Regions from separate parts of the Bradyrhizobium sp. WYCCWR15520 genome, predicted to be linked through region 3. Evidence: predicted binding sites of a transcription regulator. Region 3 holds the regulator's gene; each other region holds the start of a gene.
The links. Region 3 encodes PhoB, which activates phosphate uptake and scavenging genes when phosphate is short. Its sites were predicted from a motif close to TGTCATNNANCTGTCAT; they were not measured.
Positions count from the first base shown of each region.

Region 1: pstS (phosphate ABC transporter substrate-binding protein PstS) is a predicted target of PhoB. The motif match lies at 2,066-2,082, and genes of this name have one in related genera.
Region 2: AC0QUY_RS16220 (RNA degradosome polyphosphate kinase) is a predicted target of PhoB. The motif match lies at 5,247-5,263, and genes of this name have one in related genera.

Region 1 covers NZ_JBWBWM010000027.1:29,151-36,927, reverse strand. Annotated here, with positions in the region: gene arsH (arsenical resistance protein ArsH) at 1-574, shown strand, start outside; gene pstS (phosphate ABC transporter substrate-binding protein PstS) at 959-1,972, opposite strand; gene AC0QUY_RS28180 (metalloregulator ArsR/SmtB family transcription factor) at 2,136-3,005, shown strand; gene AC0QUY_RS28175 (ArsJ-associated glyceraldehyde-3-phosphate dehydrogenase) at 3,017-4,060, shown strand; gene arsJ (organoarsenical effux MFS transporter ArsJ) at 4,064-5,293, shown strand; gene AC0QUY_RS28165 (winged helix-turn-helix domain-containing protein) at 5,480-5,875, opposite strand; partial or broken gene phoB (phosphate regulon transcriptional regulator PhoB) at 5,900-6,602, opposite strand; gene phoU (phosphate signaling complex protein PhoU) at 6,679-7,395, opposite strand; gene pstB (phosphate ABC transporter ATP-binding protein PstB) at 7,422-7,777, opposite strand, start outside.
Region 2 covers NZ_JBWBWM010000013.1:26,708-34,484, forward strand. Annotated here, with positions in the region: gene AC0QUY_RS16185 (autotransporter outer membrane beta-barrel domain-containing protein) at 1-562, opposite strand, end outside; gene AC0QUY_RS16190 (cold-shock protein) at 936-1,139, shown strand; gene AC0QUY_RS16195 (glutathione S-transferase family protein) at 1,199-1,930, opposite strand; gene purN (phosphoribosylglycinamide formyltransferase) at 1,996-2,649, opposite strand; gene purM (phosphoribosylformylglycinamidine cyclo-ligase) at 2,646-3,719, opposite strand; gene AC0QUY_RS16210 (CDP-alcohol phosphatidyltransferase family protein) at 3,870-4,412, shown strand; gene AC0QUY_RS16215 (P-loop NTPase family protein) at 4,510-5,187, shown strand; gene AC0QUY_RS16220 (RNA degradosome polyphosphate kinase) at 5,339-7,537, shown strand; gene ppx (exopolyphosphatase) at 7,550-7,777, shown strand, end outside.
Region 3 covers NZ_JBWBWM010000012.1:8,700-16,476, forward strand. Annotated here, with positions in the region: gene AC0QUY_RS15065 (hypothetical protein) at 1-143, shown strand, start outside; gene AC0QUY_RS15070 (Hsp33 family molecular chaperone) at 191-1,186, opposite strand; gene argF (ornithine carbamoyltransferase) at 1,402-2,328, opposite strand; gene AC0QUY_RS15080 (acetylornithine transaminase) at 2,328-3,536, opposite strand; gene AC0QUY_RS15085 (GcrA family cell cycle regulator) at 4,036-4,548, shown strand; gene phoB (phosphate regulon transcriptional regulator PhoB) at 4,903-5,607, opposite strand; gene phoU (phosphate signaling complex protein PhoU) at 5,681-6,397, opposite strand; gene pstB (phosphate ABC transporter ATP-binding protein PstB) at 6,409-7,230, opposite strand; gene pstA (phosphate ABC transporter permease PstA) at 7,227-7,777, opposite strand, start outside.

The DNA.
Region 1 (7,777 bases), on a different contig from region 3:
CGCCACTGTGGAAGCAGCTCGATTGTTGGAAGCCTTTGGCGCTGAAACCCGAATCTTCAATCCTTCCGGATTGCCACTGCCGGACGACGCCCCGTCCGAGCATCCAAAGGTGCAAGAACTGCGGGACCTGTCGGCCTGGTCTGAAGGCCAAGTGTGGTGTAGCCCCGAGCGCCATGGCGCCATGACCGGCATCATGAAGGCTCAGATCGACTGGATACCGCTATCCATCGGCGCCGTGCGGCCGACCCAAGGCAAGACCTTGGCGGTCATGCAGGTCAGCGGCGGTTCGCAATCGTTCAACGCGGTCAATCAGCTTCGGGTGCTTGGCCGTTGGATGCGTATGATAGCCATACCCAACCAGTCATCGGTCGCAAAGGCGTATGAGCAGTTCGATGATGCCGGCCGTATGAAGCCGTCGCCGTATTACGATCGTATCGTGGACGTGATGGAAGAGCTTGTGAAGTTCACGCTGCTGACGCGGGGGAGGTCATCCTATCTTACGGATCGCTACAGCGAGCGTAAGGAAGAAGCGGCAAAGCTGGCAGGACGATTACAGCTGGATCGCGCGCTGTAGGAAACCAAGCGGCGCAAACCGGTGCGGCCCGATCGTTAGGACGCAGGCCCCTAAGCTACCTGGACCTTTGGATCGGGACCTCCTCCTCCCCCTCCTCCTCGCGGTCTTCCGCCTTGATGACCGCCATGGCTATCTAAATCGAACCGACGGTCGGTCAAAACCGCAGAGAGCCCCTGACGGCGCAGCTCTCCGATTACAGCCTCAGCCACCCGGATTAGGCGGCGGGCTTCCCTGGCAGAATCGTCGTTGACCATCGGTTAGTGTCCTCCCACCCGACCAAGATCAGCAGCTCTCGCTGCTCGATGACGTGCGGATCAAGGCCGGCGTTGTGGATCAAGCGCCGCGTATCCATGTGCCCGCGCTTCCGCAGACCGTTATCCCCGATCAACCTCCGAAATCCGAATTCCAGTAGCTTTCGACTTGCCGAACGAGATTGGGCGGTAGCGGAACGTAATGCAGAGCGTCGGCCTGTGCCTGTCCGTTCTCCAGCGACCACTTGAAAAAATCCCTGGCCAGTTTTGCTCGTTCGAAATTCTTTGGTTGTTTGTACATGATGATGAAGACGGTAGCGGTGATAGGATAAGCATTCTCGCCGGAAGCGTCCGTCATGATCAGGAAGAAGTCTTTCGCTCCGCTCCAATTCGCGCTCGCGGCCGCCTGGAAGGTCTCGGCGCCGGGCTGGACGAAACGTCCTGCCTTGTTCTGCACGAGTCCGTAGGCAAGCTTGTTCTTGACGGCGTACGCATACTCCACGTAGCCGATCGAGTTCTTTGCAACCCCCACGAACGCCGCAACCCCTTCGTTGCCCTTTCCGCCTGCGCCCACGGGCCACTCGACTGTTGTGCCCTCACCCACCTTCTCCTTCCATTCGGGGCTGACCTTCGAGAGATAATTCACCCAGTTGAACGTCGTCCCCGACCCGTCCAGCCGATGAATGACTGAGATTGCGGCCGCCGGCAACTTGACGTCCGGATTGAGCGCGCGGATCGCCGGATGGTCCCAATTCTTGATCTTGCCGAGAAAGATGTCCGCGAGGATCGCACCGGAAAAGCGCATGACGCCGGGGCCGACACCCTCGACGTTGACGACGGGCACAACGCCGCCGATCACAAGCGGGAATTGGCCGAGACCGCTCTTCTCCAATTCGGCCGGCTTCAAGGGCATGTCGGAGGCACCGAAGTCGACTGCTGCAGTCCGGATCTGATGTAGGCCAGCGCCTGACCCGATCGGCTGATAGCTGATCTTGTTTCCGGTTTTGGCCTGATACTCCGCAGCCCACTTCTCGAGAATGGGCCAGACGAACGTGCATCCGGCTCCGGTTGTCTCCGCGGCACGAGTTGCGGAACCCAACAATGATAGTGCCGATGCCAAGAGGATTGCCTGACAGAGCTTGATCATCGATCCCTCCCTAGTGTATATTTCTATCAGTCCCGACATATAGACGAAAGATGACGCTACAATGACGCCAAGACCGCGCTGTCAGTGACCAACTGTCATTACTCCGTCACGTAACTTGTCGATGAATACCGACGCAATCGCGAGTTTCGCGAAGGATTAACCGATGGATCAGACGAGTTTCACCGAGACGGCAATCGAGGGCTTTGGGTCGCTCGCGCAGCCGACGCGCCTGCACGCGCTGCGCCTCCTTCTCGCCGCTCATCCAGCGAGTTTGGCTGCGGGCGAAATCGCCAAACGCTGCGAGGTGCCTCACAACACCATGTCCAATCATCTCGCAATCCTGATGCGGGCCGGCCTGGTCGCTGTTCAAAAGGACGGCCGAGCGATGAACTACCGGGCCGATGTTGACGGCTTTCGCGGGTTGGTCGAGTTTCTCGCGCGCGATTGCTGTAACGGGAAACCTGAGCTCTGCGGCTTTCTTCCGGACCGGATCGCGCCGCCTTCCGAAGAACCTGGGACCGACGTTGTGGCGCCGGCCTTCAACGTCCTGTTTCTGTGCACGCATAATTCCGCACGCTCGATCATGGCTGAAGCGCTTTTGCAGAAATTCGGTCGCGGACGATTTCATGCCTACTCTGCCGGTTCCGATCCGGCTGAAGCCCCTTTGCCCGAGGTTGTCGAACGCCTAACGCACCTGGGGCATGACGTCGCCCATTTGCGGTGCAAGTCGTGGGACGAGTTCACCGGCCCAGAGGCGCCGCGCATGGATTTTGTCATCGCGCTTTGCGACACACCGCAGGGGCAGTTCTGCCCGGACGTCGGAACAAAATTCGTGACCGGCGCGTGGCCGCTACCGGACCCGGCACAGTTCACGGGGTCGGCCTCCGAGCGGACGACGTTGCTGAACGAGCTCTACGCGATGATCCGGCGAAGGATTGAAATCTTCATCAGTTTGCCGTTCGCGGCCCTCGACCGTATGGCCTTGAAAGCACGCCTGGACGAGATCGGCGACACCACACGAATGTCTCCCTAAGAGGAATTTCTATGAAAGTTGGCATCAATGGCATGGGCCGCATCGGAAGGCTCGTGCTGCGTTCGGCATTCGGCGGCATATGGCGTCCAGAGGGCGATCCGCGCGCGAAAAACCGTCTGGACGTTGCACACATCAACGAGGTGAAGGGCGGCATTGGGGCTACTGCACATCTGCTCGAATTCGATAGCATCCATGGTCGTTGGCACGAAACCATCGGGGTGGAGGCCGGCGCCTCCATTGCCTTTGGAAAGAAGAGCGTCGGCTTCAGCGAACATGCCTCGCCGGGTGACGTTGCATGGGGCGATCTCGGTTGCGATGTCGTGCTAGAATGCACCGGCAAATTTCTGAAGCCGGATCAGCTTCAGGCGTACTTCGACCGGGGCGTCAAACGGGTGATCGTTGCCGCTCCTGTCAAAGATGAGGCTGCGCTCAACATCGTGGTTGGCGTCAACGATCACCTCTACGATCCCAAACGGCATCGGCTGCTGACGGCGGCGTCGTGCACGACAAACTGCCTGGCGCCCGTCGTCAAGGTCATTCATGAATCCATCGGAATCCGGCACGGCCAGATCACAACGATTCATAATCCGACCAATACAAACGTCGTCGTTGACGCACCGCACAAGGATCTTCGCCGCGCAAGATCCGCGATGCTTTCGATGCAACCCACAACGACCGGCAGCGCTACCGCAATTTCGTTGATCTATCCGGAACTCAAGGGCAAGCTGAACGGGCACGCCGTGCGCATTCCCGTCTTGAACGCCAGTTTGACGGACTGCGTATTCGAACTGAAGCGCCCGACCACGGTCGAGGAGGTAAATCGGCTTTTCAAATCGGCATCGGAGAGCGTTTTGGCCGGTATCTTGGGTCTAGAGACCAGACCCCTCGTCTCGGCCGACTACAACAACGACCCCCGCAGCTCGATTGTTGATGCTTTGAGTACGATGGTCACGGACGAGACTCTCCTGAAGGTCTATGCTTGGTACGACAATGAAGTCGGGTACGCCTGTCGGATGGTCGATCTCGCTAACATTGTTCAACGAGCGGGCGTTTAAGCCATGGTCCGAAACTACCTCATAGTCACGGCATCCTATTGGGGCTTCACGCTGGTCGACGGCGCATTGCGTATGCTCGTCCTCTTTCATTTTTTCCGGTTGGGTTACACCCCATTCACCCTCGCGTTTCTCTTCCTGCTTTATGAAGCGGCGGGGATTGGGGCCAATCTAGCTGGCGGCTACTTCGCATCACGTTTCGGCATTCCCCGCATGCTCGCGATCGGCCAGATGCTCCAGATCGCTGGCCTCTTCATGTTGTCGGCGCTCGACCCCGGATGGGGCGCCGTGGCCTCCGTCGCTTGGGTCGTGGTCGCCCAAGGCATCGCCGGCGTCGCCAAGGATCTGACTAAGACCGCATCGAAATCGGCGATCAAGGCGACATCCGCCGAAGGCAGCGGGCAGTTGTTCCGCTGGGTCGCGTGGTTCACCGGTTCCAAGAACGCGATGAAGGGGATCGGCTTCTTTATCGGCGGATTGTTGCTCGATCTCGTAGGATTCCGTAACGCGCTCTGGATGATGGCCGCGCTGCTCAGCGTGATCTTCGTCGCCGGCTTGCTGCTGTTGCCGCGCCAACTCGGTAAGGCCAAGTCGTCGAAGACGATGCGGGAATTGTTCGGCAAGTCGCGTGGCGTCAACCTGCTGGCCGCCGCCCGGATATTCATGTTCGGTGCAAGAGACGTGTGGTTCGTGGTCGGCCTACCGGTCTTTCTGTATGCATATGGCTGGCGCTTCTTAGAGGTCGGTGGATTTCTTGCCGCATGGACCATTGCATACGGGGGGATTCAGGCCATTGCGCCCTCGCTCGTCTCGCGCAGCGCCGACGGTTTGAGTCGCGAGGTCCCGGCCTCGCGAATGTGGGCGGCGGTGCTTGCCGCTGTACCGATCACCTTGGCCGTGATCATGAATGTAACGGATGTTGCGCGCCCCGATATTGTCCTTGTTGTAGGCTTGGCACTTTTCGGCCTGCCGTTCGCGGTAAACTCCTCGCTGCACTCCTATCTCATTCTAGCCTATGCGGGGTCGGAGAAGGCCGCCGAAGACGTCGGCTTCTACTATGCAGCGAACGCTGCTGGGCGGCTGCTCGGCATTACCCTATCGGGCGTTTTGTATCAGGTAGCCGGTATCTCCGGATGCCTGGTTGGTTCAGCGGTCATGCTACTTCTATGCTGGCTTATTACGTTCCTGCTTCCGACTCAGGAAACGCTCTCGTCGGTTCGCGAGCAAACGGTTTAAGGGACAGGAATATTCGATTTACCAGACCAACCGCTGGGCTACTCGGACGGCTCTGGGTTTGTTAGCCTGAGAAATCGCCCCACGGCCTGCCGTTCGCAAGGTCGATCTGAGCGGAACTAAGTGGTGCTGCTTCGATTCGGCGCACCAGAGCCGAAGTGAAACGCCCCGATCATTTAGCCGCTAGGATCACGGCCGTCCTTCAACGTCAGAAGTAGACAACCTTTGTTTGGACTGTGCGCGGCGCTTCGGAGCCTCGAACACATAGCCCAGCTTGCGGGCCGTTCGAATGGGCATATCGCGTCTACGTCCGCCGATAGCCCGGCGCAGGCGCGCGATCTCGGCGTCGACAGTGGTCTCCGCAATCGTCGATTTGGGTCCCCACACAAGCTCCCTCAATGCTCGTCGGGAAAACGGCTCCCCAGGATGCCGCATGAAAACATCCAACAATCGGAATTGCCGCATCGACAGCCGGAGGGCTTGGTTACCTCGCCAAGCACGAATGGTCTCGCTATCGAGAAAGAACTCCCCGACGGCCGTCAGATGATGCAAGGTGACTTCTGTGGTGTCGGCAGGTTCGTCCATTGCGTCGATTGGTTTTATTTGGTTTTATTGATCTTCTTTCGCGAAACGATCGTCGAGAGCGTAACCGGCGCCCCGGACAGTGCGGATCGGATCCTGCTCGCGGCCAGGGTTCAACAGTTTACGCAGGCGCCCGATGTGCACATCCACGGTACGCTCGTCGATAGATATCACGGCCCCAGACGCTGTCGAGCAATTGCTCGCGGCTGAACACCCGTCCCGGATGCTCCAGGAAAAATTCCAAGAGGCGATACTCGGTCGGGCCGAGATCGATCGGGCGGCCCGAGCGCACCACGCGGCGCTTCTCGCGGTCGAGCTCGATGTCGCCATAGGTCAGCACGGCGGCAAGACGCTCGGGACTTGTGCGGCGCAACATGCCCTTCACCCGCGCCAGCAATTCCGGCACCGAGAGCGGCTTGACGATGTAGTCGTCGGCGCCGGTGGCCAGCCCCCTGATCCGCTCGCTTTCCTCGCCGCGCGCGGTCAGCATGATGATCGGCAGCTGCCTGGTCTCCGGCCGCGCCCTTAGGCGCCGGCACAGCTCGATCCCCGACAGGCCCGGCAGCATCCAGTGCAGCACGATCAGGTCGGAAACCCGCTCCTTCAACCTGGTATCGGCGTCGTCGCCGCGGGCGACCGTTTCGACGTCGTAACCCTCAGCATCGAGGTTGTAACGCAACAGGGTGGTCAACGCTTCCTCGTCTTCCACCACCAGTATGCGCGCGGTCATATGTGAAGCCTTCTCTTTTTGATTGACGCGTTTTCTTCACGCGAATTGGCATCCACCCTGCTCGAAGAACGCGCTCTCAGTTGTTCGGCACCGTGGTGGCGAACGTCGTTATGTCGCCCTTCGGGCGCTTGTCGAGGAGCTGCTGGCCTTCGATCATGTAGAACACGGTTTCGGCGATATTGGTGGCGTGATCACCGATCCGTTCAATGTTCTTGGCGCAGAACATCAAATGGATGCAGAACGAGATGTTGCGCGGATCTTCCATCATATAGGTCAGGAGTTCGCGGAACAGCGAGGTGCAGATGGCGTCGACATCCTCGTCGCCCCTCCAGACCGCCATGGCCGCCGGCAGGTCGTGCGCGGCGTAGGCGTCGAGCACGGATTTGACCTGCGACTGCACCAGATCGGTCATGTGCTCGAGCCCGCGCATCAGCTTCAGGGGCTGGAAATCGCTCTCCAGCGCCGCAACCCGCTTGCCCATGTTCTTGGCGAGGTCGCCGATCCGCTCGAGATCGGTTGCGACCCGCATGGCGCCGACGATTTCGCGCAGGTCGACCGCCATCGGCTGGCGCCGCGCAATGGTCAGCACCGCGCGTTCCTCGATCAGGTGCTGCAGGCGGTCGATTTCGACGTCGGAAGCGACGACGCCCTTGCCGAGTGCGACGTCGCGGCGGACCAGCGCATCGACGGATTCGGTGATCAAGCGTTCGGCGAGGCCACCCATCTCCGCGACCAGCCGAGTCAATTCCTGCAGATCTTCGTCGAACGCCTTCGCGGTATGATCAGAAGCCATGTCTGTTCTCCTTGCGACTATGCGCGTCAGCCAAACCGGCCAGTGATGTAATCCTGCGTGCGCTTGTCCCGCGGATTGGTAAAGATCGTCTGCGTCACTCCTTCTTCCACCAATACACCGAGATGAAAGAACGCCGTGCGCTGCGAGACCCGTGCGGCCTGCTGCATCGAGTGAGTGACAATGATAATTGTAAAGTTCTCTTTCAGATCGTCGATCAGTTCTTCGATACGGGCGGTCGCGATCGGATCGAGCGAGGAGCACGGCTCATCCATGAGAATGACTTCCGGTCCGACAGCGATAGCACGAGCGATGCAAAGACGCTGCTGTTGGCCGCCCGACAACCCGGTTCCTGACTCACGGAGCCGATCCTTAACCTCCTCGA
Region 2 (7,777 bases), on a different contig from region 3:
AGGCGGTGAAACCAAGCTGGGTCAGGTCGATCGTCGCCGATTGCAGCGCCAGCGGAATGTCGATTGATGATCGGCTCTGATCGACCGAGAGGCCGATATTGATGCCCGGCGCCACCCGCGCCCCGACCCCGGCTACGCCGCCCCAAGTCTTTCTGTTGTCGCCGACGAAATCGCCGACCGCGCCGTTCCTGGTCGAGTTCCCATAAGCCTCGAACCAGGTCCGGTAGCGCGGCGCTTCCGTGCTCTCGGAAGCGCCACCGCCGCCCGGATTGGTCCGCTGCAGGCGGTTGAAGCCGTTGCTCGACTGATCGCCCAGCCGCTCCAGGAAATTGCTGCCGAGATTGGTCAGCGCCGCGCCGGACGAGACCGCCGAGTTGATCACCGTCGGTGTCGGGCTCGGCGTCGGCGAAGGCGTGGGGGTCGGGGTGGGCGTGGGCGTCGGCGATTGCGCCTGCGCTGTCGACATCACGGCGACAAGAACGGCCACGATCGCAAGCAGCCGCGCGAGCGCGCGACAGGCCCCCCTTCTTCGTGCCCGCGAAAGCCGCCATGAGCAGCGCATGCAATCCATTCCCAAGGGCAGAAGCGCGGCCCGAAAATGCGCAAAATCCCGATCAACTGCAGCGATTTGCACCCGGTTCACCCGAAGGGTCAATCGGTCAGCCCCCCAGCCCGTCACCGAATACGCGTCATTGTTGTTCGGCTGCCACAGCTCGCGCGGCATCGTGACCAAGTTTCGTCGCGCGCCAGAACTCTTGCGAACGCCAAAATTTCGTGTTGCAATCCGACGCACAATCGGATTCAGGCCGTTCGACTGTGCGTTTCGCGACCAGGAAATCTAGCAGCTACCGGGGAGCCCGTTTGTGGCGTGGCACGTGGAGAACGTGGCCGCGTCTTTTTTGTATCTAGTCTAAACTTGGAGACAGGCGATGGCGATGCAGAAGGGCAGCGTCAAGTGGTTCAACCCCACCAAGGGGTATGGGTTCATCAAGCCGGCGGTCGGCGAGAAGGACGTGTTCGTCCACATCTCGGCCGTCGAGCGCGCGGGACTCACCACTCTCAACGAGAACCAGCACATTGAGTACGACCTTGTCGAAAACCGCGGCAAGACGTCCGCGGAAAACCTCAAGGTCACTTAAGACTCCATCCACGCAAATTGCCCCCGGCCTCGCCGGGGGATTTTGCTTTTGCCCTGAACTTAGGCCGCCGCCTCGCAACCCGCGATCTCGCGGAGTTCCGGATAGAATCGCGCAGTCATCCGGCTGACATAGCGCCGCAAATTGGCGTGGCCCGCCGCCGCCCGCTGCAAATCCGATTCGAACAGGGGACAGATCGCGCTAACCGCGAAGGCGAATATCGTGGCGTCGATGCCGGTGGGCTCCTTGCCCATGAAGAACAGCTTGTCCCCGAGATAGGCCGCCATCGCATCGATCGAGCGGATTCCGATCGCGGTGATCTCGTCGGCGGAGTGACGGCCGATCCCCTGCCCGTGCAGCGTCTTGCGCAGGCGGCGGCGGATCATCGAGACGACGACGGGCCGGACTGGCGCAGGCACGCCCTTGAAGAAGTTGACCGGCCCTTTGCGGAAATTGTCGTCGATCATCCAGCGGAAGTAGACGCTCGCCCAGTATAAATTATCCTCCGCCATCTTCTCGAAGGCCCAGGCGACGGCGAGCTGCTCGGCGCTGAGTCCCTGATCGAAATCGATGCCGTATTTCTTTTCGAGATGCCAGCGGATCAGCGTGGAGTCGCCGAGCAACTGGCCGTCATCCTCGATGTAGGGAATCTTGCCCTTCGGCGCCTTCGAAAAACTCATCAGCGCCTTTTCGAACGGCAGCTTCGACATCCGCAGCAAGGTCTCGGCCTTGGTCACGAAGGGGCTTGCGTCGGGAAGGCCAAAATTGGGCCCGGAGCCATAGAGCGTGATCATGGAACCCTCGATGTATCTTGCGGGGTGCGGCTCTCGCGCTCGTTCGCGCACACCGGCAGATAATATCAGATCGTCCGCGGCGAAATCAGGGTGCCGTCGCGGTCGGACCCGCCGGCGGTCTTGCAGATGTCGCCTTCGAGGCGAAGCTTGCCGCTAGCAAGCAAACGTAGCGCCTCGGGATAGATGCGATGCTCGATGCCAAGGATGCGCTGCGATAGCGTCTCCGGCGTATCGTCATCGGCCACTTCAACCGCGCCCTGCATCACGATCGGGCCGGCGTCGGTTTCGGGAATCACGAAATGCACGGTGGCGCCCGAGATCTTCACCCCGGCCTGCAACGCCTGGCCGTGCGGATCGAGGCCCGGAAAGGACGGCAGCAGCGAGGGATGGATGTTGAGCATCTTGCCGTACCACCGCTGCACGAACTCCGCGGTGAACAGGCGCATGAAGCCGCCGAGGCAGATCAGTTCGACCTTCCGTTCTTCCAGCGCCCGCTGCAGGACCGTTTCGAAGCCGGCGCGATCCTTGCCGAACGGCTTACTCTCGATGACGATCGTCGGGACGCCGTTCGCAGCTGCCCGCTCGAGCCCCAGCGCATCGCCCCGGTTGGAGATGACGGCGACGATCTCGGCCGGAAAGTCGGCAGCTTTCGCCGCATCGATCAGCGCGGCCATGTTCGATCCGCGCCCCGAGATCAGGATGGCGACACGGCGTTTCATGGGGCGAGATCGAGATGGCCGTTATAGACTACGCGATGTTCGCCCGCCGCCGGGATCACTTCGCCGAGCAAGGCGACGGTCTCGCCGCTTTCGGTGAGGATCTCCGTCACCTTCTCGACCGCATCCGGCTTGACGATCGCGATCATGCCGATGCCGCAGTTGAAGGTGCGCAGCAATTCGAGCTCGGCGATACCGCCCTGCTCGGCCAGCCATTTGAACACCGGCAATACCGGCAGCCGCGCCAGATCGATGCCGACGCCGAGATGTTTTGGCAGCACGCGCGGAATGTTGTCGGTGAAGCCGCCGCCGGTGATGTGGGCGAGGCCTTTGATCGCGCCGGTCTCGCGGATCGCGCGCAGGCACGATTTCACATAGAGCCGCGTCGGCGCCAGCAGCGCGCCGCCCAGCGTCATGACCGGCGAGAACGGCGCCGGCGCACCGAAGCCGAGGCCGGAGTTTTCCACGATCTTGCGGACCAGCGAAAAGCCGTTGGAGTGAACGCCCGACGAGGCCAGTCCGATCACGGCATCGCCCACCGCGATATCCGCGCTCGGCAACAGCGTGCCGCGCTCGGCAGCCCCGACCGCAAAGCCCGCGAGGTCGTAATCGCCGTCCTTGTAGAGGCCCGGCATCTCGGCGGTCTCGCCGCCGATCAGGGCGCAACCGGACTCCCGGCACCCCTCGGCGACGCCGGCCACGATGGCCGCCGCGGCCTCGGGGTCGAGCTTGCCGCAGGCAAAATAGTCGAGGAAGAACAGCGGTTCCGCGCCCTGCACCACGAGGTCGTTGACCGACATCGCCACCAGGTCGATGCCGATGCCGCCATGCAGCCCGGTCTCGATCGCGATCTTGACCTTGGTACCGACGCCGTCGGTCGCCGCCACCAGGACGGGGTCCTTGAACCCCGCCGCCTTGAGGTCGAACAGCCCGCCGAATCCGCCGATTTCGGCGTCGGCGCCGGCCCGGGCGGTGGCGCGCACCATCGGCTTGATGAGGTCGACCAGGCGGTTGCCTGCGTCGATATCGACCCCCGAATCCGCGTAAGTCAGCCCGTTTTTGCGGTCGTTCATGCCCAAATTCCAGTATGATGACCGCTGGTTACGAGGAATTCCGCGATCCTGCAATGGCTCGCAAGCGCTTGGCGCATATACTATGTAGATAAGAGCCGGCTGAACCCGCCAGGGGCCGGATCTAAGGCCGGGAGCCGGGAAGCGACCGAGTTGAGTATTCCGAACATCATTACGCTGGGGCGCATCATTCTGGTCCCGGTCATCGTCTGGGCGATCGTTTCCAGCCAGATGGAAATTGCGTTTGCGATCTTCGTCGTTGCAGGCGTCAGCGACGCCGTCGATGGCTTTCTCGCCAAGCGCTTCAACATGTCGAGCGAGCTCGGCGCCCTGCTCGACCCGCTCGCCGACAAGGCGCTCCTGGTTTCGATCTTCGTGGCGCTCGGCATCTGGGGCGCGGTTCCGCGCTGGCTCGTCATCCTGGTGGTGTCGCGCGACATCATGATCGTCACGGCGGTGATCGTGTCATGGCTGTTCGACAAGCCGATCCCAATGAAACCCCTGATGGTGTCGAAGCTCAACACGGTGGCGCAGGTGGCGTTCGCAGCGCTGGTGCTGGCCTCGCTCGGTTTCAATTTCAAGCCGGCGCCCTATGACGTGATCCTGATGGGTTTTGTTACAGTCTTTACTTTGGTTTCGGTCTCGCTCTATCTCGTCGAGTGGGTTCGGCACATGAGCACGATCGAAGCGCGCTAGCTTCTTCCTTTATTTGATGCGTTTTCCTCACGCGAACCCGTAGCCATTTCGCTTGAAAACGCTATGAATGCCCTGGAATCCCGGCCTGGAGACTTGCGTGGCAGTTCGCGTTCAACCTCGTCAGCTTGCTTTCTCGCTGCCGCATGCGGAGAGCCTGACCCGCGACAATTTCCTGGAAGGGCCTGCCAATGAAGCCGCGCTCGCGCTGATCGAAAGCTGGCCGGACTGGCCGAACCGCGTGATGGTGCTGATGGGACCGGAGGGCTCCGGCAAGAGCCACCTCGCCGCGATCTGGGCCGAACAGGCCGGCGCGCGCTCGATATCGGCACACGCGCTTACCCCCGCTTCCGTCCCCGGTGCGCTCACAACCGGGGCATTGGTGGTCGAAGACCTGAAGCCGGCCGACTTCGATGAGCGCGCAATGTTTCACCTCCTGAATCTGGCGCGCGAGGACGGGGCTTTCATCCTGATCACGGCTCGCGTTCCGCCGGCTTCGTTCGAGCTCGAATTGCGCGATCTCAGGTCGCGGCTGCGCGCCGCACCCGCCGTGTCGCTGTTGCCGCCCGACGACCTGTTGTTTCGCGGCCTGATCGTTAAATTCTGCGCCGACCGCCAGTTGAGCATCGACGAGACGGTTGTGAGCTATCTCGCCAGCCGGATCGAGCGCTCCTATGCCGCCGCCCGCCGGGCGATCGAGCTTCTGGATACCGAGGCGCTGCGGCTCGGCCGGCCCGTGACCCGGGCCCTGGCCGCAGAACTGCTGCGGAACGCCTGAACGGCGAGGGTGCGTGCTGCGTCCTGTCGCCTTGACGGCGGCTTTGGGCGGAACATCAATGTCATTGAAACGTCATCGGAATATCACATGGTTTGGGCGGCATTCGCTTAAATAAATGCCGGCGCCCCAGCCCGAGATGGATCAAAGCCTCATGGAATCGGCCCAAGTTATTGATATCAAAGAAAAAGAACAAATTGCCGAGGCGCCTCCCGCGATTGCCACCAGCCCCGAGCGGTTCATCAACCGGGAACTATCCTGGCTGCATTTCAACCGTCGGGTGCTCGAGGAATCGGTCAATCCCGGCCATCCCGCGCTGGAGCGGGTGCGGTTCCTGTCGATTTCCGCCAATAACCTTGATGAGTTCTTCATGGTCCGCGTCGCCGGTATCAAGGCACAGGTCCGCGAAGGCATTGCCGAACGCAGCCCCGACGGGCTCACGCCGTCCGAGCAGCTCTCCCTCATCAACAAGACGGTTTCGGAGCTCGCTTCCGACCAGCAGGCGATCTGGCGCGATCTGCGCGCCATGCTTTCGGATGCCGGCATCAAGCTGGTCGACGGCCACGACTTCACCAAGACGGAGCGCGGCTGGCTCGAGGATCACTTCCTCCGTAACATCTTCCCGCTGCTGACGCCGCTGGCGATCGATCCGGCGCACCCCTTCCCCTTCATCCCGAGCCTCGGCTTCACCATCGCGCTGCAATTGGCGCGGACTTCCGACGGCAAGGCGATGAACGCGCTGATCCGCATGCCCGGCAAGATCGACCGCTTCATCCGCATGCCTCCGACCGGCGATGGCGCCGTGCATCTGATCCCGCTGGAGCAGGCCACCGGCCTGTTCATCGGCCGCCTGTTCCCCGGCTACACCGTGAAGGGCCAAGGCGCTTTCCGCATCATCAGAGACTCCGAACTCGAAATCGAGGAAGAGGCCGAAGACCTGGTCCGCCTGTTCGAGACCGCGTTGAAGCGGCGGCGGCGCGGCTCGGTGATCCGGCTGGAGATGGAAGCCAAGATGCCCGAAGAGCTGTGCGCCTTTGTGCGGCAAGCGCTTTCGGCGGCGGACGACGAAGTGTTTCTGGTCGATGGCGTGCTGGCGATGAACGAGCTCTCGCAGCTCACGCGGCTCGACCGGCCCGACCTCGAATTCACACCCTATGTGCCGCGGCATCCCGAGCGGGTGCGCGACCATGGCGGCGACATCTTCGCGGCGATCCGGCAAAAGGACCTGATCGTCCATCACCCCTATGAATCCTTCGACGTCGTCGTGCAGTTCCTGCAGCAGGCGGCGCGCGATCCTGACGTCGTCGCCATCAAGCAGACGCTCTATCGCACCTCGAACAATTCACCGATCGTGCGCGCGCTGGCCGAGGCCGCCGAGGCCGGCAAGTCGGTGACGGCGCTGATCGAGTTGAAGGCGCGGTTCGACGAGGAGGCCAATATCCGCTGGGCGCGCGACCTCGAACGCGCCGGCGTGCAGGTCGTGTACGGCTTCCTCGAACTGAAGACGCACGCGAAGCTTTCGATGGTGGTGCGGCGCGAGGGTGGTAACCTCACGACCTATGTGCATACCGGCACCGGCAATTATCATCCGGTCACCGCACGCATCTATACCGACCTCTCCTACTTCACCTCGGACCCCATCATCGGCCGCGATGCGGCGCGGGTGTTCAACTACATCACCGGCTATGCCGAGCCGAGCGACATCGAGCGGATGGCGGTGTCGCCGCTGACGCTGCGCAAGCGCATCATCGAACATATCAAAGGCGAGACCAATCACGCCCGACACGGCAAGCCGGGAGCGATCTGGATGAAGATGAACTCGCTGGTCGATCCCGATGTCATCGACGCGCTGTACGAAGCGTCGCAGGCCGGCGTGTCGATCGACCTGGTGGTGCGTGGCATCTGCTGCCTGCGGCCGGGCATTCCCGGATTTTCCGAGAACATCCGGGTCAAATCGATCATCGGCCGCTTCCTTGAGCACGGCCGAATCTACTGCTTTGGTATGGGGCAAGGCCTGCCCGGCCCGAAGTCGGCTGTGTATATCTCGTCCGCCGACATGATGCCGCGGAACCTCGACCGCCGCGTCGAAGTGCTCTGTCCACTGCAAAATCCCACGGTACATCAGCAGGTTCTCGAACAGATCATGGTCGCGAACCTGAAGGATACCGAGCAGAGCTGGCAGTTGTTGCCGGATGGGTCCTCAACGCGTATGAAGGCCGCGAAAGGCGAAGAGCCGTTCAACTTGCACAATTACTTCATGACGAATCCGAGCCTGTCTGGTCGTGGAAAGTCTCTCAAGGAATCTTCGCCGCGCCGGCTCACGCGCCGTAACGAGCGCCAACCATCGTCATAAGGGGCCGCGGCTGTGAAGCGGCCGCGAAAGCGCGCTTCCAGCGTCGCCGTCATCGACATCGGTTCGAACTCGGTTCGTCTCGTCGTCTATGAGACGATGGCGCGCAGCCTTGTCACCATCTTCAATGAGAAGGCGCTGTGCGGGCTCGGCCGCGAGGTGCAGAGCACCGGTCTGATGGCCGAGGATGCCGTTGCCAGGGCGCTGACGGCGCTCAGGCGATTCCGGGCGCTGTGCCGTATC
Region 3 (7,777 bases):
CGGTTGTCGACGGCCATTTCAAGTCAGAATTCAATACAGCGGAGGCTGCCGAAGCAGCGGGCAGAAAACTGAAGACGGCTTATCCGATGCTCCAGATTGAAATCTACGATGCCGCCACCCAAGTCCGCACGTTGTTGAGTTAGCCTCTGGCCGCGTGCGGCGATCCGTTCACGCCTGCAGTCGAGCCACCCTATTCCACGCCCGCCTCATGCGGAGTGAACTGGTAGACCGAGGAGCAGAACTCGCAGGTCACCACCACCTTGTCGTTCTTGACCATCTCGGCGCGGTCCTTGGGCGCGAAGCTTTTCAGCATCGCGGAGACCGCATCGCGCGAGCACGAGCATTGCGCGCGCAGGGGCAGCGGCGTGAACACGCGCACGCCGCGCTCGTGAAACAGGCGATATAGCAGCCGCTCGCCCGACAGATCGGGATCGATCAGTTCGACATCCTCGACGGTGCCGATCAGCGACTGGCCCTCGACCCAGGCATCGTCCTCGGCAACGGTGTGCGTCACCGTACCGTCAGGCGCATCACCCGGATGCAGATCGGCCCGCCGCGCCCGCTCGGGCGACTTCGGCAGGAATTGCAGCAGCATGCCGCCGGCGCGCCAGCGATGCTTGCCGCCGCCGCGCCATTCCTCGCCGACCGCGAGCCGCACGCGGGTCGGGATCTGTTCGGAGCGCAGGAAATATTCATGCGCCGCGTCTTCCAGGCTGCCGCCGTCGAGCGCGACGAGACCCTGATAGCGGCTCATGTCCGCGCCCTGGTCGATGGTCATGGCGAGATGGCCCTTGCCGAGCAGCGCGCCCGAACTCTGGCCGTCCTTCAGCCGCCGCGTGTCATAGCGCGCATAGGCGCGCAGCCGATCCGGCGACTGGAAATCCACGATCAGGAACGACACCGGGCCGTCGGTCTGCGTCTGCAGGATGAAGCGGCCTTCGAATTTCAACGCCGTGCCGAGCAGCGTCGCCAGCACGATCGCCTCGCCGAGCAGTTTGCCGACCGGCGCCGGATAATCGTGCTTGGTCAGGATGTCGTCGAGCGCCGGGCCGAGCCGGGTCAGCCGTCCGCGCAGATCGAGCGAGGCGACCTCGAACGGCAGCACCGCGTCATCGACGGGAACGGACGAGGGCGCGCGAACGGGCGCCTCGGGTGTGATTTTGATGTCGGGGGAATCTGAAACCATGGCGCTCTATCTGGGGTCGGCAAGAGAAAAGTGAAGGGGGTGAAGAGCGGCGAAACTTTCTCCACGCGTCGTCCCTGCGAAAGCAGGGACCCATAACCACAGGCGTTTATCGTCACGAACGATGTCTGCCATACCGCGCAAAGAACGCGAGATCACGCGGTATGGGTCCCTGCTCCCGTGCGCAATCGCGCACTAGGCAGGGACGACATCAAGGCCTACGCCACTTCGTTGAAACACCAGGCCAGAATGCCCTTTTGCGCGTGCAGGCGATTTTCGGCCTCGTCGAACACCACCGATTGCGGGCCGTCGATCACCTCATCGGTGACCTCCTCGCCGCGATGGGCGGGCAGGCAGTGCATGAAGATCGCGTCCTTGCTGGCCAGCGACATCAGCTTCTCATTGACCTGATAGGGCTTCAGCACGTTGTGGCGGTGCTCGCCCTCCTTGTCGCCCATCGAGACCCAGGTGTCGGTGACGACGCAATCGGCGCCGCGCACGGCGGCTTCCGGATCGGTACCAAGCACGATCGGCGCGCCGGTCGCCTTGATCCAGTCGCGCATCACCTTTTTCGGCGCAAGCTCCGGCGGGGTCGCGACATTGAGCTGGAACTTGAAACGCTCGGCCGCGTGCGCCCAGGACGCCAGCACGTTGTTGTCGTCGCCGGTCCAGGCCACGGTCTTGCCCTCGATCGGCCCGCGATGCTCTTCGAAGGTCATCAGGTCGGCCATCACCTGGCAGGGGTGCGAGCGCCGCGTCAGGCCGTTGATCACGGGCACGGTGGCGTGCGCGGCAAGCTCGAGCAGCGCATCGTGGTTGAGGATGCGGATCATGATCGCATCGACATAGCGCGACAGCACGCGCGCGGTGTCGGCGATGGTCTCGCCGCGGCCGAGCTGCATCTCCGCGCCCGTCAGCATGATCGACTCGCCGCCGAGCTGGCGCATGCCGACGTCGAACGAGACGCGCGTGCGGGTCGAGGGACGTTCGAAGATCATCGCCAGCGTCTTGCCTTCGAGCGGCTTCTTGCCCTTTTCATGAGCCTTGAGCTTCGCCTTCATGTCGGCGCCCAGCGCCAGCATGTTGCGCAGCTCCTTTGGCGGCAACTCGTTGATGTCGAGGAAATGGCGGACGGACTTGCTCATCATCCCGCCGCCTTCTTCAACTGCGTAGCCGACAGCGCGCCGCAGGCGCGCTCCAGCATCTGGATGGACTGATCGATCTCGGCCTCGGTCACGATCAAGGGCGCGAGGAAACGCACCACATTGTCGCCGGCGCCGACGGTGAGCAATTTCTGGTCACGCAACGCATTGACAAGATCGCCCGAGGGCACCACGGCCTTGACGCCGACCAAGAGTCCCTCGCCGCGCACTTCCGAGAGCACGGCGGGATAGCGGTCGACCACCGAGGCGAGTTTCTGTTTCAACAGCAGCGACATCTTCTGCACGTGTTCGAAGAAGCCGGGCTTCAGCATCACGTCGAGCACGGCGTTGGCGGCTGCGATCGCCAGCGGATTGCCGCCGAAGGTCGAGCCGTGCGAGCCGGGCGTCATGCCGCTCGCGGCCTCCGCCGTCGCCAGCACCGCACCGATCGGAAAACCGCCGCCGAGCGCTTTCGCCAGCGACATCACATCCGGCGTGACGCCGACGCGCTTGTAGGCAAAGAGATCGCCGGTGCGGCCCATGCCGGTCTGCACCTCGTCGAACGCGAGCAACAGGCCCTTCTCGTCGCAGAGCTGGCGCAACGCCTTGAAGAAGGATTGCGGCGCGGAGCGCACACCGCCTTCGCCCTGCACCGGCTCGATCAGGATGCCCGCGGTATTGGGACCGATCGCCTTCTTCACGGCTTCCAAATCGCCATGCGGCACCTGGTCAAAACCGTCCATCGGCGGGCCAAAGCCTTCGAGATATTTGGCGGAGCCGGTGGCCGCGAGCGTGCCCAGCGTGCGGCCGTGGAAGGCGCCCTCGAAGGTGACGAGGCGATAGCGCTCGGGATGGCCCTTGGAGAATTGATAGCGGCGCACGAGCTTGATCACGCCCTCCATTGCTTCCGCGCCCGAATTGCAGAAAAACACCAGGTCGGCAAAGCTCTGCTCGCACAGCCGCGCGGCCAGCTTCTCGCCATCGGGCGACTTGAACAGGTTCGACATGTGCCAGAGTTTCGTCGCCTGTTCCTGCAGCGCCTTGATCAGATGCGGATGGCAGTGACCCAGCGCATTCACCGCGACGCCCGAGGTGAAATCGAGATAGCGCTCGCCATTGGTTGCGGTCAGCCAGCAGCCCTCGCCGCTTTCGAAGCCGAGATCGACCCTGGCGAAGACGGGAAGCAGATGCGACGTGGCGCTATTGGTCATGGCAATCACAAAAGGTTTGCACTGAAGGTTGACCGGCCGGGGACACGCAGGCAGTGGCGCGAACGCGGCAGCAGCCGGTCTGGCGAAAACGAAACGTGCCGCCTCTTAAGGGCGGCACGTGAGAGGTATTCTATGTCGGCCGGGAGCGCTGTCAACACGCCACGGAACGGCCTTTCCTGCAGTGCAAGATGCCAAAATCCGTAGGATTGCGGTGTGGTGGAAAACACGCAGTGAAACGCCTAGATGTCAGAAGATGTGGACGTTGGGGCGCGGACTCTTGCGCCCGAGTCACGCCATATTGTAGCGTTTGGGCTGTCGGGTACGACATCTCGTGCGGCAGTTCTGATCCCTAAGAGTCCATTTGTGCAGGCGTAAACGTTCGGGCGCGGTTAACGCGCCCGGCGAGGGCTAAGGGATTCTGACCGCAGGGATTTTTGAGACGAATGACATCGCCCGCGCTGCCCTCGATTGGCCGGCGCGATGCGAAGGGAAGATTACGATGACGGTTTTGACCTGGTCCGACGATCGCGTCGAGCAGCTGAAGAAGCTCTGGGAAGCCGGATTGTCCGCGAGCCAGATTGCCGCGGAACTCGGAAATGTGACGCGAAACGCCGTAATCGGCAAAGTGCACCGGCTGGGCCTGTCCGGCCGAGCCAAGAGTCCCTCCTCGGCCGCTCCGCGGCAGCGCAAGGCACGCCCCGCCGCCCAGCAGATGATGCGGGTGTCGCGCCCGGTCTCGCGCGGCAACACCGCGCTGGCGCACGCTTTCGAGGTGGAGATCGAGGCCGATCCGGTCGCCTTCGACAATGTAGTGCCGATGAGCCAGCGGCTGTCGCTGCTCGAACTGAACGAGGCGACCTGCCACTGGCCGGTCGGCGATCCTTCGAGCCCGGAATTCTTCTTCTGCGGCGGCAAGGCGCTCAGCGGCCTGCCCTACTGCGCGCATCACTCGCGCGTGGCGTATCAACCGGCCGCCGATCGGCGGCGGCAGCAGCCGAAGCAGACGAGGTAAGGCGCGCTCATTTGCGCGAGACGTAAGCGCTCCGCGCAAGGTGCGCTCCCTCGCCCCGCTTTTGCGGGGCCACGACGAGCGAAGCTCGCGCTGAGAGGGTTGGGGTGAGGGGCTCTCTCCGCGATTGCGGTCTATCGATAGACCTGTACCCCCGCATCCGGATCGCCGATGCGGCAACCACTGTCATTGCCAGCGACAAACGCCGAAGCGTTTGCGCAAGGGAGCGAAAGCGACGAAGCAATCCATACTTGCCGCGTGGCACTATGGATTGCTTCGCTTCGCTCGCAATGACGATGAGAGAGCTGCCGCTTTCGCGGGGACGACGGTGGAGTTTGCGCGGATGATAGCGAAGCCTTACGGCTCCACCTTGGCAAACCGGTCATCCAGCGCATAACCGGCGCCGCGCACGGTACGGATCGGGTCCTGCTCGCGGCCGGGGTTGAGCAGCTTGCGCAGGCGGCCGATGTGGACGTCGACGGTGCGTTCGTCGATATAGATGTCGCGGCCCCAGACGCTGTCGAGCAATTGCTCGCGGCTGAAGACGCGGCCGGGATGTTCGAGGAAAAATTCCAGCAGGCGATATTCGGTCGGGCCGAGGTCGATCTGGCGGCCGGAGCGCGCGACGCGGCGTTTCTCGCGGTCGAGTTCGATGTCGCCATAGGTCAGGACGGTAGCGAGCCGCTCCGGGCTTGCCCGACGCAACAGGCCTTTCACCCGCGCCAGGAGTTCCGGCACCGAGAACGGCTTGACGATGTAGTCGTCGGCACCGGTCGCAAGCCCCCGCACCCGCTCGCTCTCCTCGCCGCGCGCGGTCAGCATGATGATCGGCAACTGCTTGGTTTCGGGCCGGGCGCGCAGGCGGCGGCAGAGCTCGATGCCGGACAAGCCCGGAAGCATCCAGTCGAGCACGACGAGGTCGGGCACGCGCTCCTTCAGCCGCGTATCGGCGTCGTCGCCGCGGCCTACGGTCTCCACTTCGTAGCCTTCAGCGTCGAGGTTGTAGCGCAACAGCGTGGTCAGCGCTTCCTCGTCCTCGACCACCATAATGCGTGCGCTCATCCTTTTCTTGCCTCTTCTGTCTGACGCGTTTTCTTCACGCGAACCGGCCTCCACTTCGCTCGAAAACGCTACGTCAACTATTCGGCACGGTCGTAGCAAACGTCGTCATGTCGCCCTTCGGGCGCTTGTCGAGCATCTGCTGTCCCTCGATCATGTAGAACACGGTTTCGGCGATGTTGGTCGCGTGGTCGCCGATCCGCTCAATATTCTTGGCGCAGAACATCAAATGAATGCAGAACGAGATGTTGCGCGGGTCTTCCATCATGTAGGTGAGAAGTTCGCGGAACAGCGAGGTGCAGATGGCGTCGACTTCCTCGTCGCCTTTCCAGACCGCCATTGCCGCCGGCAGGTCGTGCGCGGCATAGGCGTCCAGCACCGACTTGACCTGCGTTTGCACCAGATCGGTCATGTGTTCGAGGCCGCGCATCAGCTTCAGCGGCTGGAAATCGTTCTCCAGGGCCGCGACCCGCTTGCCCATGTTCTTGGCGAGATCGCCGATCCGCTCCAGATCGGTGGCGACGCGCATGGCGCCGACGATTTCGCGCAAGTCGATCGCCATCGGCTGGCGGCGGGCGATGGTCAATACCGCTCGCTCCTCGATCAAATGCTGCAGGCGGTCGATCTCGACATCGGTTGCGACGACGCGCTTGCCGAGTGCGACGTCGCGGCGGACCAGCGCGTCGACGGATTCGGTGATCATGCGTTCGGCCAGGCCGCCCATCTCCGCGACTAGGCGGGTGAGTTCCTGAAGGTCGCTGTCGAACGCCTTGGCGGTGTGCTCGGAAGCCATGTCTTGTCTCCTCAGCCGAACCGGCCGGTGATGTAATCCTGGGTGCGTCGGTCGCTCGGCGAAGTGAAGATCTTGTTGGTGTCGTCGAATTCGATCAGCTCGCCGAGATACATGAAGGCGGTCTTGTCGGAGACGCGCGCCGCCTGCTGCATATTATGGGTGACGATGGCGATGGTGTAGTCCTCCGCCAGTTCCTGAATCAGTTCCTCGATCTTGGCGGTCGAGATCGGGTCGAGCGCCGAACAGGGTTCGTCAAACAGGATTACCTCGGGCCTGACAGCGACCGTGCGGGCGATGCAGAGCCGCTGCTGCTGGCCGCCGGACAGCGAGAGGCCGGAGGCGTTCAGCTTGTCCTTGACCTCGTTCCACAGCGCGCCGCCGCGCAGCGCCTTCTCCACCCGGCCGTCCATTTCCGACTTCGAGATCTTCTCATAGAGACGGATGCCGAAGGCGATGTTTTCGTAGATCGTCATCGGGAACGGCGTCGGCTTCTGGAACACCATGCCGACGCGGGCCCGCAGCAAATTGAGGTCGAGCTTGGGGTCAAGGATGTTGGTCTGGTCGAGCATAAGCTGACCGGTCGCCTTCTGGCCGGGATAAAGGTCGTACATCCGGTTGAAGATCCGCAGCAGCGTGGACTTGCCGCAGCCGGACGGGCCGATGAAGGCGGTGACGCGGTGGGTGCCGAGCGTCAGGTTGATGTTCTTCAGCGCGTGGTGTTCGCCATAGTAGAAGTTCAGGCCGCGCGCGGTCACCTTCGGCGCGGCCTCGGGCAGCGCTACCTGCGGAACGGGCCCGCTCGCGGAACTCACGGATACGGAGAGATCGGTCATTTGGATGTCCTCTCGGCGCCAAGAATGCGCGCGCCAATATTCAGGGCAAGTACGGTGAGCGTGATCAGCAGGGCCCCGGCCCAGGCGAGCTGCTTCCAGTAGGCATAGGGGCTCTGGACGAAGTTGTTGATGGTGACCGGCAGGTTCGCCATCGTCTTGGTCATATCCAGGCTGAAGAACTGGTTGGACAGCGCGGTGAACAGCAGCGGCGCGGTTTCGCCGGCGACGCGGGCGGTGGCCAGCAGGACGCCGGTGATCAGGCCGGCGCGCGCGGCGCGGTAGGCGATCCGCCGGATCACCAGCGAGCGCGGCATGCCGAGCGCGGACGCCGCCTCGCGCAAAGGATTGGGCACCAGCCCGAGCATGTCCTCGGTGGTGCGGACCACCACCGGGATCACGATCACGGCGAGCGCCAGACAGCCGGCGAAGGCTGAGAAGCCGCCCATCGGCGCGACGATGGCGCCGTAGATGAACAGGCCGATGATGATCGAGGGCGCGCTTAACAGGATGTCGTTGATGAAGCGGATCACCGAGGTGAGCTTGTCGT